One region of the Aquitalea sp. USM4 genome, then DNA from elsewhere that is predicted to be linked to it. Evidence: riboswitches for the same ligand, from Rfam matches in the RefSeq annotation. Region 1 holds a riboswitch; the other holds the start of a gene.

Region 1 (8,168 bases):
AGAAAGATGACCCTTGCTAGCTTAGGGCAATGCTGACTGGCTGAAAAGCCGGGTTTTGCGCTGCAAGGTTGTGCTGGGCAACCCTGCAGCCATTCCGTATCAGAACAGGCTGTTCTGGCTGCTGGCGGGCATCCAGCGGATGGTGTCGCGGCCATGGGCGGCCAGCCAGGCATTGACCTGCGAGAAATGCTGACAGCCGTGAAAGCCGCGGCTGGCGGATAGCGGAGAGGGATGTGCTGCAGTCAGTACCAGGTGGCGGCCGGTATCAATCCGCTCGGCCTTGGTCTGTGCCCAGTTGCCCCATAGCAAGAATACACAGCCGGGGTTTTGCTGGTTGACCGCATCAATCAGCGCGTCGGTGATGGCCTGCCAGCCCAGCTTGCCGTGGCTGCCTGCCTTGTCCATTTCCACGGTCAGCACGCTGTTGAGCAACAGCACGCCTTGTTCGGCCCAGTGGGTCAGGTCGCCACTGGCCGGCATGCCGCCGCCCAGGTCTGCCACCAGTTCCTTGTAAATATTGCGCAGGCTGGGCGGAATACGTACGCCGGGCGGAACCGAAAAGGACAGGCCCATCGCTTCTCCTGCTCCGTGGTAAGGGTCCTGCCCCAGAATCACCACCTTGATGTCAGCCGGTGCCATGGTGCGCAGGCTGTTGAAAATGAGCGGCTGCGGCGGAAACAGCGTTTTGCCCTGACTGGCTTGCAGTTGCAGTTGCTGGTCGATCTGGCGCAGGCGGGCAAAGATGTCCGGCGTATTGAGGACGGCTTCCCAGGCCGGGTGTACCGGGGCCAGGGCCGGAGCAAGATAGGGGAGGGATTGCTGACTCAAAACGGATTCCATTTTGTCGGTTGATTGCCGGTTTGGATGTGGCAAACGGCGGCCGGTTCCAAAACAAAAGCCATTCCCGCTGGCAGGAATGGCTTGCTTGTGCTGCGATCTGTTGCTGCTGTCTGTACCGGACTGTCCGGCTCAGTAATGCGCCATGCCCGGGTCTACATCATTGGCCCAGGCTTCCACGCCGCCTTGCAGGCTCAGCACCTGTTCGAAACCGGCATTGGCCAGATACAGGCCAACCTGGAAGCTGCGTACGCCATGATGGCAGACGGTGACAATCGGCTGGTCATCCGGCAGTTCGCTCATGCGCAGCGGAATCAGGTTCATCGGGATGTGCAGCGAACCGGCAATGCTGGCCAGCTGCACTTCCCAGTCCTCGCGCACATCCAGCAACAACGGCTGTGCTGCTGTGCTGTCGGCGCGCCAGGCGGCCAGGTCGCGGGCGGAGATTTCGCGAATCATCAGAATACGAAACGTTCAGGCTCGATGGCTTCAGCCTTGGCCAGACGGGAAATACAGGTTTCGAACAGATTGGTTTCGCTGAAGGCGCTCTCGCTGACGCGCTTGATCAGCTTGCAGCTCATGGCCGGCAGGTCACCCACCACCACAATCATGCGGCCACCAACGGCCAGCTGGGCTTTCAGGGTTTCCGGCACCACCGGCAGCGAACCACCCACCACGATCACGTCGAACGGGGCTTGTTCCTTCAGGCCATCCAGGCCGTTGCCTTCCACCAGGGTGACATTGCCGATGCCGGCTTTTTTCAGGTTGGCGGCAGCCGCTTCGCGGGTGGCGGCATTAATCTCGACGCTATATACGTGGCGGCCCAGCTTGGCCAAGAGGGCGGTCAGGTAACCGGCGCCGGTGCCGACTTCCAGAATCTTGTCTTGCGGCTGTACGGCGACATCCTGTGCCAGACGTGCTTCCAGCTTCGGTTGCAGCATCTTGCCGCCATTGGGCAGCGGCAGTTCGGTGTCGACAAAGGCCAGCTGGCGCTTGTCGGCAGCGACGAAATCTTCGCGTTTCACGTGAAACAGCAGGTCCAGAATCTTGGGGTCAAGTACGTCCCACGGACGAATCTGCTGCTCGACCATGTTGAAACGGGCATTTTCAAAATCCATCAGCTTACTCCGAAGGGCTGGCTGCCAGCAGCAGTCAATCGGTATCCCGATAAACCGGCCGCCCGGACAGCGTGTCATGACGATAACTTGCGATTATCCCACATTTACCTTACCTTCACAGCATCGCTAGGGGTCCTGTGCGCTGTGTTGTGGTGTCCATATCCAGTCTGATTGTGGAATGTTGCCGCTTCATGTTGCACGGGTGAGAAATACCCTTGGAACCTGACCCGGTTAATCCCGGCGTAGGGAAGCGTCATCTGCTTGGTTCTCACCCCTTCCTTGCAGCCGGTCTTGCCGGATTTCGCTCCTTGCGCCGTTTCATCGCATGGAGGAAACCCGATGAACGCGCCCACCAAACTCAACGCAGCGATGACGGTAGATACTGCCGCCATCCAGCCGCTGCCCAATTCCCGCAAGATTTACGTGCAAGGCAGCCGTGCCGACATCCGCGTGCCGATGCGCGAAATCAGCCAGAGCGACACTCCCACCCAGTTTGGCGGCGAGCAAAACCCGCCCATCTATGTGTATGACACCAGCGGCATTTATTCCGACCCGGCCGCCAACATCGACATCCAGAGTGGCCTGCCTGCCTTGCGCGCTGCCTGGATTGCCGAACGAGCCGACACCGAGCAGCTGGCTGGCCTGTCCAGTGAATATGGTCGTGCCCGCGAGGCCGACAGCAAGCTGGACGACCTGCGCTTCAACCTGACCCGCAAGCCGCGTCGCGCTTTGCCGGGCAAAAATGTCAGCCAGATGCACTATGCGCGCCAGGGCATCATCACCCCGGAGATGGAATATGTCGCCATCCGCGAAAGCCTGAACCGTAAGGCCTATATCGAGAGCCTGCAAGCGGCGGGTGGCAAGAACGCCAAGCTGCTGGAACTGATGACCCGTCAGCACGCCGGTCACAGCTATGGCGCTGCGCTGCCGGAGGAAATCACCCCGGAATTCGTGCGTCAGGAAGTGGCCTCCGGCCGCGCCATCATTCCGTGCAACATCAACCACCCGGAATCCGAGCCGATGATCATTGGCCGTAACTTTCTGGTGAAAATCAACGGCAATATCGGCAATAGTGCGGTAACGTCGTCGATTTCCGAAGAGGTGGACAAGATGACCTGGGGCATCCGCTGGGGTGCCGACACCATCATGGATTTGTCCACCGGCAAGAACATCCACGAAACTCGCGAGTGGATTCTGCGCAACTCGCCGGTCCCTATCGGCACCGTGCCCATCTATCAGGCGCTGGAAAAGGTGAATGGCAAGGCCGAGGACCTGACCTGGGAAATCTTCAAGGACACGCTGATCGAGCAGGCCGAGCAGGGGGTGGACTACTTCACCATTCACGCCGGTGTGTTGCTGCGCTATGTACCGCTGACTGCCAACCGCATGACCGGCATCGTGTCGCGCGGTGGTTCCATCATGGCCAAGTGGTGTCTGGCGCATCATCAGGAAAACTTCCTGTACACGCACTTTGAAGAAATTTGCGAAATCATGAAGGCCTACGACGTGGCCTTCAGCCTGGGCGACGGCCTGCGTCCGGGCAGCGTGTGGGATGCCAACGATGCCGCCCAGCTGGGGGAACTGAAAACCCTGGGCGAGCTGACGCAGATTGCCTGGCAACACGATGTGCAGGTGATGATCGAAGGCCCCGGCCATGTGCCGATGCAGCTGATCAAGGAAAACATGGACAAGGAACTGGAGTGGTGCCACGAAGCGCCGTTCTACACCCTGGGCCCGCTGACCACCGACATCGCTCCGGGTTACGACCACATCACTTCCGCCATTGGCGCGGCGCAGATCGGCTGGTATGGCACCGCCATGCTGTGCTACGTCACCCAGAAGGAACATCTGGGCCTGCCCAACAAGGATGACGTCAAGGAAGGCATCATCACCTACAAGCTGGCCGCCCATGCCGCCGATCTGGCCAAGGGCCACCCCGGCGCACAGATTCGCGATAACGCCTTGTCCAAGGCGCGTTTCGAATTCCGCTGGGAAGACCAGTTCAATCTGGGCCTGGACCCGGACAAGGCGCGCAGCTTCCACGACGAAACCCTGCCCAAGGACAGTGCCAAGGTGGCGCACTTCTGTTCCATGTGCGGCCCGCATTTCTGCAGCATGAAAATTACCCAGGACGTGCGCGAATTCGCCGCCCAGCAGGGCATCAGCGATGAAGCCGCGCTGCAGAAGGGCATGGAAGTGAAGTCGGTGGAGTTTGTGAAGGGTGGGGCCAAGCTGTACGACAAGATCTGATCCTGTTCATCACCTGACTTATCCACAGGTCTGGAAAAAACGGCAGCTGCGGCTGCCGTTTTTTGTGTCCGGGATTTATCCACAACCATCGGCGATACGCGCAGCCTGCTGCTGGTGTTCAGTCTGCATTGCAAGAAAGAGTCGGGATTGCTGGACTTGCTGGTGTGCAGAATCAAATCCTTTTAATTTCAATATCTTGATGAATTAAGGCTGGCTGTGGATAAATGATAGCTCTGCATCTTGCTGTGGATAAGCAGCTTGCCACTTGGCAAAGTGGTTCCATCCATCTTGTGTTCACTGGCTCTGCCCATGGAGCCATAAGCCGTGCAGCATAATGGCTTATCCACAGGAGAGTGCCATGACCCAAGCCGTTTCCATCCGCCCGCTCGCCGCCGACGATTTTGCTGCCTGGCTGCCCTTGTGGCAGGGCTATCTGGATTTTTATCACAGCAGCCAGAGTAAAGCAGATACCGCCATTACCTGGCAGCGCTTTCTCGATGCGGCGGAACCGATGCAGGCCTGGCTGGCCTGGCAGGGTGAGCGCGCGGTGGGCCTGGTACATACGGTATTGCATCGCAGTAGCTGGACGCCGGGCAATTACTGTTATCTGCAGGATTTGTATGTACAGCCTGATGTGCGCGGCACGGGGGCCGGACGGGCGCTGATCGAGCAGGTGTATGCCTATGCGGCAGATGCCGGCTGCAGCCGGGTGTACTGGCTCACCCATGAAAGCAATGCCACGGCGCGCCAGCTATACGACCGGCTGGCAGAAAACCTGGGCTTCATCCAGTACCGCAAACAGGTGGGCTGAGGCTGGAGTGCCGGCTGCGATGCGATTATGCTGATGGCCTCACCACCAAGGACATGGTCATGATCAACGTCAGCATTCTCTATCCGTATAGCGCAACTGCCCGTTTCGATTTCGACTACTACCTGCAACAGCACATGCCGCTGGCCAGCAAGCTGCTGGCTCCGGCCTTGCTGGACATGCGGGTGGAGAAGGGCATCAGCGGCAGCGAGCCGGGCAGTACTCCCAGTTTCACCGCGCTGTGCCAGTTGCAGTTTGAATCGGTGGAGTCGTTTCTGGGTGCTTTCATGCCAATCGCGGATCAACTGCAGGGCGATATCGCCAATTACACCGATATCACGCCGCAGATCCAGTACAGCGAAATCCTGCTGGGCTAGTTTGTTTCAAGATAAGCGGCCAGTTCACCCGGGCCCTGCTGCAACACCAGCTGTGGTGTGCCATGCCAGGCGGCCAGTTTGTGCAGCATGGCTGCCAGATCGCGGCATAGCTGTGCGGTGGGCCTGATGCCGGGTTCCAGATACAGATTCCTGATTTCAAACACGCCTTGCTGACGGTGGGCCTTGGCATCCATGCGTCCCACCAGCCGGCCACGGTTGAGCAGTGGCAGCACGAAATAGCCAAAGCGGCGCTTGGCGGCCGGGGTATAGCATTCAATGCGGTAATCGAAGCCGAACAATTCGCTGGCCCGCTTGCGGTCCCACACCACCGGGTCAAACGGTGACAGCGCGGCGCTATGGCTGGATTTGAGCTTCCCTGCCGCAGCTTGTTGCAATTCGGCCTGCAGGCTGTGATGGACGAAAACATCGTGCTGCCAGCCTTCGATGCGGGCGGGAATCAGCTCTCCCTCATCCGCCAGCTGGTGTAGCAAAGCGTCGTACTTGCCCCGACGCAGCCGGTAGTAATCCGCCACCCAGCCCGCCTTGACCACACCTAGCGCCCGGCAGCTGTTGCGCACCATGTCGCGCTGTGCTGTGTCCTGGCTTGGCAGGTCGCGCGCATCATCCCAGTCCGGCATCACCCGTTCTGCCACATCGTAAACGCGCTGAAAGCTGCGTCGCTCCTTCACCATCAACTGCCCCAGCGTGAACAGCGCTTCCAGATGGCGTTTTTCCGGCTTCCAGTCCCACCAGCCATCTCCCTTGCCGCCACTGCGTTTGAAATCGGCAGAGCGCACCGGGCCGTGGGTGCGGATTGTCTGCAGCAGAGCGTCAACGGCTGGCTGGTGTTGCTCCAGCCAGCGCTGCGGGTATTTCCAGCCCATTTGCGTTGGGTCCAGCATGCGGTGGCGTAGCAGGCGGTAATCCTCGCCTGGCACAAAGCAGGCTTCGTGCGCCCAGTATTCGAACAGCTTGCCCGCTGCCAGGCAGTCATCCAGCCAGACAGGGTCGTACTGCCCCAAACGGCTGAACAGCACCAGATAAGGGCTGCGCGCCACCACGCTGATGGTATCTATCTGCAGCAAGGCCATGCGGCGGATGGCGGCCAGCACATCGGCAGACGTAGCTTTGCGCCGTGCTGGCTGTAACAGCCCCTGAGCAGCCAGATGCAGAAGTCGTGCCTGGGCGAGTGAAAGATGAAGGGTCATGAGGGGCGGCGTAAGTGGTGGGTGAACACACTATATCAAGGCGGTGCGGGTGATGGGGCCCGTGCTGTTGGTGCTTTGCCATCTGTCGGTAGCAGGCAACAACCCTTGCGCTGCATGGGTGCAGTCTGCATTTGTGCATTGCATGCCGGTGTGAAATGGGGCCATCCTGCACCTCTGCACTGGAGCAAGAGGAAAACAAGATCATGGATACCGGCAAGCATCAGCTGGAACAACTATTCGCCCAGCTTGGGCTGGATAACGACGTCACCGCCATCAAGGTGTTTCTGGCCCGCCACTGGCTGGAGCCAGGCCAGGCATTACCCGAGGCTGCATTCTGGAACCCGGCGCAGGCCGACTTTTTGCGTCAGGCGCTGGCCAGCGACGCCGAATGGGCCGAGGCAGTGGACGAACTGGCGGTATTGCTGAGCCAGAAATAAACCCTTGGCAAGTCAATCAAAGCGGGCAGTGGCCAGACGGCGACTGCCCGCTTTTGCATGCGGCCCGCGGTGTCAGCTTCAGCGGGACAGGGCAAGTTGTACCGCACCGGCTGGTGGCTGCTGCTGACGCAGCGGCTGGCCGGCTTGCGGCAGGGTGAAATAGCTGATGGCGGCTTGCAGTTCGTGTGCCATTTGCTCCATGGCACTCGCAGAACTGGCGGTCTGATTGGCCGCGGTACTGGTTTCTTCCGACATCTGTGCCACTTGCTCCACATTGCTGGCAATGCCGCTACCGGCTGCCTGCTGTTCGGCCAGTGCCACCGAAATGGCACTTACCGACTGCTTGATGCTGTTCACATTGTCGTTGATGCGGCTGACCGTATCCCTTGCCTGACCAGCCTGACGCAGCCCGGCTTCCATGCGTTCCACCGTGGCGTGCACATTGTTGATCACCAGTTCGCTGCTCTCCAGCATTTCGCGGATCATGCTGCTGATTTCGGTGGTGGACTGGCCGGTGCGCTCCGATAGCTTGCGCACTTCGTCGGCCACCACGGCAAAACCACGGCCCTGCTCGCCGGCGCGGGCGGCCTCGATGGCGGCATTGAGCGCCAAGAGGTTGGTCTGGTCTGCCACATCGCGGATCATCGCCACCACATTGGAAATCTTTTGCGAGCGGTCGCCCATCAGGTCGGCCTGTTGCTGCGATTGTTGCGCCAGCTCGGCCACCGACTGGATGGTGCCCAGTGTTTCCACAATCACCTGTTCACCCGCTTCTGCCAGTTCACCGGACATGCGGGCATCCTTGGCCACATCCTGGGAATTGTCGCTGACCGAGCAAATGCTGACCGACAACTGTTCCACCGAGGCGGACATGGACGAGGCGGCCCGGGTTTGCTCTTCGGCACTGACCGCCACCTGTTCGGATGCGCTGGCCAGTTCGCTGGCATGCACGGTGAGCTTGCCGGTGATGCCGTCGATATGGCGCACCAGGCGGATCAGCTCTGTCTGCATGTGGGCCATGGACGTCACGATGCTGCCCTGTCTGGCTTGATCCGTTTGCAGCTTTTCCGCCAGGTTGCCCTGGGCAATGCGGCTGGCCAGCGCCACCACATCACGCGGTTCCCCGCCCAGTT
Region 2 (8,168 bases), 1.3 Mb from region 1:
GCAAAGCGAGGCTGGTGCGCGCGGCCAGCGCATGCAGGCAGCCCAGCCCCGCCGCCAGCAGCACCGCCAGTGCGCTGAAGCGGGCCGAATTGAACAAGGCCAGACGCACATCTTCATCCGCCAGCATTTCCGGCCCCAACAGCCACAAGGCCTGGGCCGCCTTCCACAGCACGGCCAGCAGCGGCAAGCCGCCAAACAGCAGCAGCACCGCCAGTGCCGCCAAGAGTTGCAGCCATTGTGCGCCTTGCGGTGGGCGCGGCGGCAGCGGGTCCACTTTCAGCGGTGCGGCCAGGCTGCGTTCCAGCCAGGCATACAACGTGGCCATCAGCCCGGTCACCAGCAGCATCAGCACGGCCAGCGCACCGGCATCGGCCAGATTCAGCTCGTAAGCCACCAACTGGTAGATTTCCACCTCCACCGTGGCATAACGCTGTCCGCCCAGCAGCAGCGCCAGACCAAAACCGGAGAAGCAATACAAAAACACCAGACACAACGCAGACCACAACCAGGGCCGCACCGCCGGCCACTCCACCCGCCAGAACACCCGCCACGGCGTGGCACCCAGCGTGCGCGCAGCGGCAATCCGGCTGGCCGGTATCAGCGACAAGCCTTCACACGCGGCACGAATCACCAGTGGCAGATTGAAAAACAGATTGCCGTACAGCAGCAGCCAGGGCGTGTCCTGCAGATTGATACCCAGCAAGCCTTGCGGGCCGAACAGCGCCAGCACGCCCATGCCGGCCACCAGCGTGGGCATGACAAAGGGCAGCATCAGCAGGCGCAGAGTCAGGCGGCGTCCCGGAAACTGATAGCGCGCCAGACACCAGGCCAGCGGCAGGCCCACCAGCAGCGCGGCCACACAGCTGGCGGCCGCTTGCAGCAGGGACCAGACAATACGCCATTGCAGGTAGGAATCGGCCAGCAGGCCAACAGAAAACTGCCCCTGCCCCTCTTGCAGCAAACGCAGCAAGGGCAGGATGGACATCAGCAGCAGAAAGGCCAGCGGCAACAGCGCCAGCGCAAGGGTACGGCGGCGCGCTGTCATGCATGGTCCTGCTGGAAAGGCCAGTCGGCCACCAGCACGTCTTCCGGGCCGTCCTCCGGGTCTTCCACCCGCTCCAGCCAGCGAAAGCCCAGCCGGGCCGCCAGCTGCTGCGAGGGCAGATTGTCCGGGCTGATGGACAAGACAAAACGCTTTACCCCGGCGGTGTGTACCGCCCAGTCGGCACAGGCGGTCAAGGCTTCGGTAGCATAGCCCTGACGACGGAATGCCGGCAGCACGGTGTAGCCCAGCTCCACATCACCGCGTCCGGCCAGATAAGGATGACCGGGGCAGGTATGGAAATTGATATGCCCTACCAGCTGGCCGGTTTCGCGCAGCAGCATGGCGCGCATCGACCACGGCGCGTAATCCGGCTCGCTGGCCATCTGCTCCAGCCGGAGCGACATCACGGCCGCTTCTTCCAGCCAGTCCAGCGGCACCTCACTACCCAGTGCCACGGCCGCCTCGGCCAGGCGCGCATCAATACAGGCCCGCAGCATGTCCGGCGTCAGATGACGCAGGATCAGCCGCGGGCTGAGGATGTCGGCAATCGGGGGGCTGGTGTGCATTACTGGCCGGACTTCAACACGATGCGGGTCCACTTGCCTACCCAGGCGGTGGTCTTGGCGGCAATCTGGCGGCTATCCGGCGTGGTGTGCGCCGTCGGTTTTTCCGCATGCTGGAATACCGGGTCCAGCGCGATGCCTGGCTGTACCGGGTACATCCACATGCTGGTGGGAATATCCTTCTGCACCGCGTCCGAACGCAGGAACTCAACAAACTTGCGCGCCAGCGCCGCTTCCTTGCCGCCCTTCACCAGCGCCGCGCCTTCCACTTGCTGGAACACGGCACCGGGCAGCAACAGGTTACCGGTCGGCGAGGCCGTCAGTTTTTCCTTGCTGTAGAACACTTCCGCCGCCGGGCTGGTGGCATAGCTCACCACGATGGGGCGGGCACCGCCATTGCGGGAGAAGTCGGTGTAATAGGCTTCGGTCCAGCCCTTGCTCACCTTCACCCCGTTATCACGCAGCTTGCCCCAAAAGGCCATGGCCTTGGCTTCGCCCATGGCGGAAATGGTGGACAGCAAGAATGCCAGGCCGGGGCTGGAGGTGGCCGGGTTTTCCACCACCAGCAGGTCCTTGTAGGCCGGGCGGGTCAGGTCATCCAGGGTTTTGGGCAGCGGCAGCTGCTTTTTGGCAAACCAGGCTTTGTCGTAGTTGAGCGTGACATAGCCGTAATCGATGCTCACCGCGCCGGGCAGCGACACCGCGCCGCCCTTGTCGCTCATCGGCAGCAGCACACCGGCAGTTTCGGCCTTGCCAATCAGGGTGTTATCGATGCCGTACACCACGTCGGCAATCGGGTTGGCGCGGGTCAGGATCAGCTTGTTGACCATCTCCCCGGCATCCCCCGCCTTGATGATGCTCAGCTTGACGCCGTTCTGCTTCTCGAACTCGGCCAGCAGCGGCTTGGCCACGGCAAAAGAACTATGGGTGAGTACGCGCAACTCGGCAGCGTGGGACAGTCCTGCGGCCAGCAGTGCGGCCAGCAAGGTGGTGGTTTTGAACAATTGCATGACATTCTCCGTGCGACAAAGCGCAATCGCAGGAGCAAGCGAAACAACAGACGGGTTGGCCTTCTGCATCACGCTCCCTCCGCTGGCATTATCCAGTTCAGGTTCTAGGGTGTTTCTCAGCCCGCGCGGGGCACCCCTGGTGATTGGCGGCATCCTTCAGATACCTGCCGACATGTCCGCTTACAAGGCGTTACCCGTTTTTCACGAAAATTAACACCCTGCCGCCAACAAACAATGGATTGTACACACTTTCCCGCCATGATGAATTCACAACAACAGCACGCTTGTTCAACCGCAGCAACAACAGATAACCCAGGGAGTACCACCATGAAACTGTCTACCCGCATCATGCTGATCAGCCTGTCCGCCGTCACCTTCGCCAGCCTGTCCGCCAGCGCATCGGCCGAAACCGAATGGCAAAAACAGCACCCGCGCCGCGCCGAAGTGAACCACCGTCTGGCCAATCAGGACAAGCGCATCCATCAGGAACGCAAGGAAGGTGAAATCAGCAAGCAACAAGCACACGAACTGCACCAGCAAGACCGCGCCATCCGCCAGCAGGAACGTGCCGATGCCCGCCTGCACCACGGCCACATTACCAAGCAGGAACAAAAAACCCTGAACCAGGAAGAAAACACGGTCAGCAAGGAAATCGGCAAGTAAAATCCAGCCATGGGCTGGCCGCCCGCCAGCCCATTCTTACCGTCCCCCACAGCACTGGCAGCAGCTACCAGGCCGTGTTGCGGGCCGGTTTTTGCTGCGAGGCCATCCGTGAACATTGTCATCCGTCTGCTTCTGCTTGCCATGCTGCCGCTGCAAGCCTGGGCCGGCATCGGCGAGGCTGGTGCGCGTCATTTGCTGTCCCGTACCGGTTTCGGGGCCAATCCGGCGCAAATTGCCCTGTATGCACCGCTCAGTCGCCAGCAGGCGGTGGACCGGCTGCTCGATCACGTCAGCTATACCGCCCTCACCGCCCCGCCCGCCTGGGTCAACGAACCGTTTGAACGACCGGGCAAACCCAATCTGACTGAAGACGAAAAGAAAGCCCTGCAAAAAGAGCGCAACGAACATGCGCTGGAACTGCGCGGCTGGTGGCTGGAAGAAATGCGCATCAGCCCCAGCCCGCTGACCGAAAAAATGACCCTGTTCTGGCACAACCATCTTGTTTCCGGCCTGGACAAGGTGGGCGTGCCGCAGCTGATATATCAACAGAATGTTTTGCTGCGCAAGCAGGCGGTGGGCAACTTCGGCCAGCTATTGCACGCCATCGCGCGCGACCCGGCCATGATGCGCTACCTGGACACGGTGAATAACCGCAAGGGCCAGCCCAATGAAAACTTTGCCCGCGAGGTGATGGAACTGTTCACCCTGGGCGAAGGCCATTACAGCGAACAGGACATCCGCGAAGCCGCCCGCGCCTTTACCGGCTGGTCGCTGGACAAGGACTTCCAGTTTGTCTACCGGCCGAACCTGCATGACAACGGCGACAAGACCATCTTTGGCCAGCAAGGCAATTTTGATGGCGACGACGTGCTGGACATGCTGCTGCGCAAGCCGCAAACCGCCCGCTTTGTCACCCTCAAGCTGTGGAAATACCTGGTTTCCCCCACTCCGAACGAGGCCGACATCCAGCGCCTGTCCGCGCTGTTCTACCGCGACAATTACGAAATCCGCCCGTTGCTGCGTGCCATGCTGCTGAGCCCTGCTTTCTGGAACAGCCAGGGCCAGCTGGTGAAATCGCCGGTGGAACTGACCGTGGGCACGCTGGTGACCTTCGACCTCACCCCGCCGGACTGGCGCGCGCTGGCCGGACTTAACCGCCAGTTGGGGCAGGACGTGTTCAACCCGCCCAATGTCAAGGGCTGGCCCGGTGGCGATAGCTGGATCAACAGCACCACCTTGCTCACCCGCAAACAGTTTCTCGACCGCCTGAGCCACGACGCCGCTCCCATCCGCAACAGCTTTGTCATGGCCGATGGCCAGATGGACGAACAACGTGGCCGCGAAGCCCGCATCCGCCGCCTGGTGCAGGCCGGTCTGCGCCCCATCAAGCTGCAACCGGACGAATGGGCCGCCATCTACCACGTCAACACTGCTGCCGATGCCACACGCCTGCTGCTGGCCGTGCCCCCTGCCCAGCCGCTGCCAGCCGACATGAATGGTGCCCAAGCCATTGCCCCGCTGCTGCTGGACCCGGCCTACCAGGTGCACTGAACCGCCCACAAGGACACTGCCATGTTTCAACGCCGAGAATTTCTCAAAGCCATGAGTGCCGGCCTGCTGGTATCGGTACTGCCCAATCTCAGCTATGCACTGGCCCCGGCCGGCTACCAGCGTCTGCTGGTACTGGTGGAACTCAAGGGCGGCAATGACGGGCTGAACACCGTCATCCCTTACAACAGCGACGACTATTACCGCCTGCGCCCCAGCATCGGCATTGCCCGCCCGCAAGTACTGCAACTGAGCGAACAAGTGGGCCTGCACCCGGCCATGCAAAGCCTGCTGCCACTGTGGCAAAAGCAGGAAGTGGCCGTGCTGCAAGGCGTAGGCTACCCGGAACCCAATCTGTCCCACTTCCGTTCCATCGAAATCTGGGAAACCGCCTCGGCCAGCAACCAGTATCTGGGCGAAGGCTGGCTCACCCGCCTGTTTCGCAGCCAGCCCACCCCGCCCGGTTTTGCTGCCGATGGCGTGGTGCTGTCCAGCCAGAACCTGGGCCCGCTGGATGGTGGTGCCCGCGCCGTGGTGCTGAACAATCCGCAAGACTTTGCCCGGCAGGCCAAGCTGGCAGCGGACCAGCAAGCCGGCGCGCACAGCAGCGCGCTGTCCCACATCCTGAAAGTGGAAGGTGACATCCGCACCGCCGCCAGCGCCCTGCAACAACCGGTGATGAAACCACCAGCCAACCCGGCCGACGCCCCCACCGCGCCCCCCAAAGCAGTCGGCGGCTTTGCCCAGGCCATCAACACCCTGGCTGATATCCTGCAAAACGGCACCCGTATAGCCGTGGCGCGCATCACCCTTACCGGTTTTGACACCCACGGCAACCAGCAGCCCACCCAGGCCCGCCTGCTGGGCGAACTGGCCGACGGCCTGGCCCTGCTCAAAGCCCGCATGCAGGCCCAAGGCCGCTGGGACGACACCCTGGTATTGAGTTATGCCGAATTTGGCCGCCGCCCGCGCGAAAACGGCAATCGCGGCACTGACCACGGCACCGCCAACAGCCACTTCCTGCTGGGTGGACGCGTCAAGGGTGGCCTGTACGGCCAGACCGCCCCGCTGGCCGGGCTGACCGACGGCAACCTGCCCTACGCCATCGACTTCCGCCAGCTGTACAGCACCGTGGTGCAGGACTGGTGGGGGAAAGACGCCACCAGCCTGTTCGGCCAGCGCTTTGGCCGGCTGCCGCTGCTACGCGCCTAAGCCCGCAGCGCCTGCTTTTGCATGCGCTCGGCCAGGCGCAAATGGCAAGCTGCCGCCAGTTTGATCAGCTCGCGCGTGCTGACCGGCAGCGTCCCGCCCGCCGCCACGCGCTCAGCCAAAGCCGCCAGCGTGCTGACCTCGGTCTGCAAGGCCACCGTTTTGCCGGATGGCCTGCGCTGCCCCTGCTCGGCCTGATAGTGCAGGGAAACCAGCCAGCGCGACTGCTGCCACTCCGCCTCCCCTGCCAATACCGATTCCCACACCGCCTGCCCCACCTGCCGCGCCGCTTCATCGGCCAGGGCATAAGCCAGTTGCAGCTTGTCGTGGCCCGGCGGCATGTCCTTGTGCAAGACCGGCAGCAGGGTGTGCTCCAGCCAGTGTTGCAGCGGTTGGGCCTGTGGTTTGCCACACGTGCGCAGGACATCGCGCAGTTCTGTTTCGCTCAGGGTAAGCAGGGCCGGGCCGCTGGCGGGCGTCAGCAGGCAACCGGCCTTCTTGCCCAGCGCGGTTTGCAGGGCGGTTTCATCCCGGTATTTGAGCAGTTTGGCGATATCGGCCGCGACAAAGCGCGGGCCTTGTGCCAATGGAAAGACACCAAGGGTTTTCTTGTTGAAGCGCAACTGGATGGGCGGGGAGGTACTACGGAGAGGCGGTGCTTTTTTCATGTCAGAAGCTCCATGTGGCAGACGAGTCATTGCCATCCTTCGCCAGACGGGTGGCAAGCCAAAGCGGGGCTGGCGAACCGGCACATGGACCCGGCAGACCGTAAGGTCTCCCCACCCGGCCCGCCATTGAAGACATGAAGGTACACGAGTGCAACAAGCAACTACCGGAGCAGTTGCCTGCCATATGCCAGGGTCGCCAAACCCATGCTGTGTTGTTACGCACAGGAGGCCAAGACTAAGAACCTGACAACAGGAGAACAAGGGTAAGGACCGCCGCAAACACTGGCAAGATGTGCAGGTATGTCAGCGTTTCGGATTTACCGCTGACACCTCCGGGCACATGCCTGCACCTTGCAGGAAAAATCCTCACCGCACATGGCGTTGGCAAAGTACCAGTCCGTAGGGCGGAAGCCCCGGAATTACCGGGGCGTTCCGCCACGATCCGACCAGATGCATCCAGCTTACGCAGCGGAAATCACAGGGTTTTGCATCCGCAAACACGGATGATGATTTACATGCCGCTTCCGCGCGGCAGACGGGAAAGGGATCTTTGCTTGGCCAAAGATCCCCACTACGGAAAAGCTAACCACATCGTATGGCCTGCGGCGTCCCTCCGGGGCCTGACACTGCTGCGGCACGGCTGGAACTCGCGATTGGCTAAGGTCCAATCGCTCAAACGGCCAGCCGCTTAAAACCGCAGCAGCGCCACCCGTCGGCATGCTTGACGGGGCCAAGGGTCGCATCGGTGCGGTGGCTTTCCAGCTGGGAAAATGCGTTTATTCGAAAGCGTTCCGCCGCTGTTGGTCCAGCGCCAAATAAAATCCCAAAAACAGCACAGCCATTTTCTTCTCTGACACACCTGTCGGAGCTGGCACAGTCCCGTCAGCGCGAGCCGACGCAGACGTGCCGCTCAGGGTCTTAAGCGGTCGGCTGTCCGCAGCGGCGCGACGCTAGCGCGCCGCAAGTTCCGGCCGCGCCCTGAGCGGTGCGGCTGGGGCGGGAATTCGACGCGCTGCGGGTCGCCTTTTCTTTGGGTACTTTCTTTTTTGGCGAAGCAAAAGAAAGTACCTCGACGGCGGGGCGAGACCCGCGAAGTTGATTTTGCTTTGAGTTTTGTTGGCTTTAAGGTGGTGAGCACCGAAGCAAGTATCCGCTCACACGGATGATGTTTTGCATTGCCGCTTCCGCGCGGCAGACGGGAAGGAGAGCTTGCCTGGCCAAGCCCTCCTTCACCTCCAAGGCCACCCCAGCAAGCATGGCCTGCGGCTGCCCTCCGGGACCTGACACTGCTGCGGCACGGCTGGAACTCGCGATTGGCTAAGGTCCAATCGCTCAGACAGCCAGCCGCTTAAAACCGCAGCAGCATCACCCGTCGGCATGCTTGACGGGGCCAAGGGGCGCGTTGGTGCGGTGGAAAATCAAGCAATGTGGGTGGCTTCGTGTGCCGAATCAAAACTACTGA

What was found. A riboswitch is a leader RNA that binds a small molecule or an ion and turns the genes downstream of it on or off. The one in region 1 is predicted to bind thiamine pyrophosphate.
Region 2: another riboswitch for thiamine pyrophosphate. It lies ahead of DKK66_RS13515 (thiamine ABC transporter substrate binding subunit); the one in region 1 lies ahead of thiC (phosphomethylpyrimidine synthase ThiC).

What each region holds. Positions count from the first base shown of each region.
Region 1 covers NZ_CP029539.1:1,609,465-1,617,632, forward strand. Annotated here, with positions in the region: gene ung (uracil-DNA glycosylase) at 100-828, opposite strand; gene DKK66_RS07625 (rhodanese-like domain-containing protein) at 970-1,299, opposite strand; gene DKK66_RS07630 (protein-L-isoaspartate O-methyltransferase) at 1,296-1,955, opposite strand; TPP riboswitch at 2,074-2,221, shown strand; gene thiC (phosphomethylpyrimidine synthase ThiC) at 2,295-4,205, shown strand; gene DKK66_RS07640 (GNAT family N-acetyltransferase) at 4,564-5,016, shown strand; gene DKK66_RS07645 (EthD family reductase) at 5,076-5,390, shown strand; gene DKK66_RS07650 (winged helix-turn-helix domain-containing protein) at 5,387-6,598, opposite strand; gene DKK66_RS07655 (DUF2789 domain-containing protein) at 6,802-7,035, shown strand; gene DKK66_RS07660 (methyl-accepting chemotaxis protein) at 7,114-8,168, opposite strand, start outside.
Region 2 covers NZ_CP029539.1:2,928,470-2,936,637, reverse strand. Annotated here, with positions in the region: gene DKK66_RS13525 (iron ABC transporter permease) at 1-1,045, opposite strand, end outside; gene DKK66_RS13520 (GNAT family N-acetyltransferase) at 1,042-1,611, opposite strand; gene DKK66_RS13515 (thiamine ABC transporter substrate binding subunit) at 1,611-2,618, opposite strand; TPP riboswitch at 2,675-2,766, opposite strand; gene DKK66_RS13510 (hypothetical protein) at 2,946-3,281, shown strand; gene DKK66_RS13505 (DUF1800 family protein) at 3,390-4,832, shown strand; gene DKK66_RS13500 (DUF1501 domain-containing protein) at 4,854-6,041, shown strand; gene DKK66_RS13495 (BRO family protein) at 6,038-6,706, opposite strand.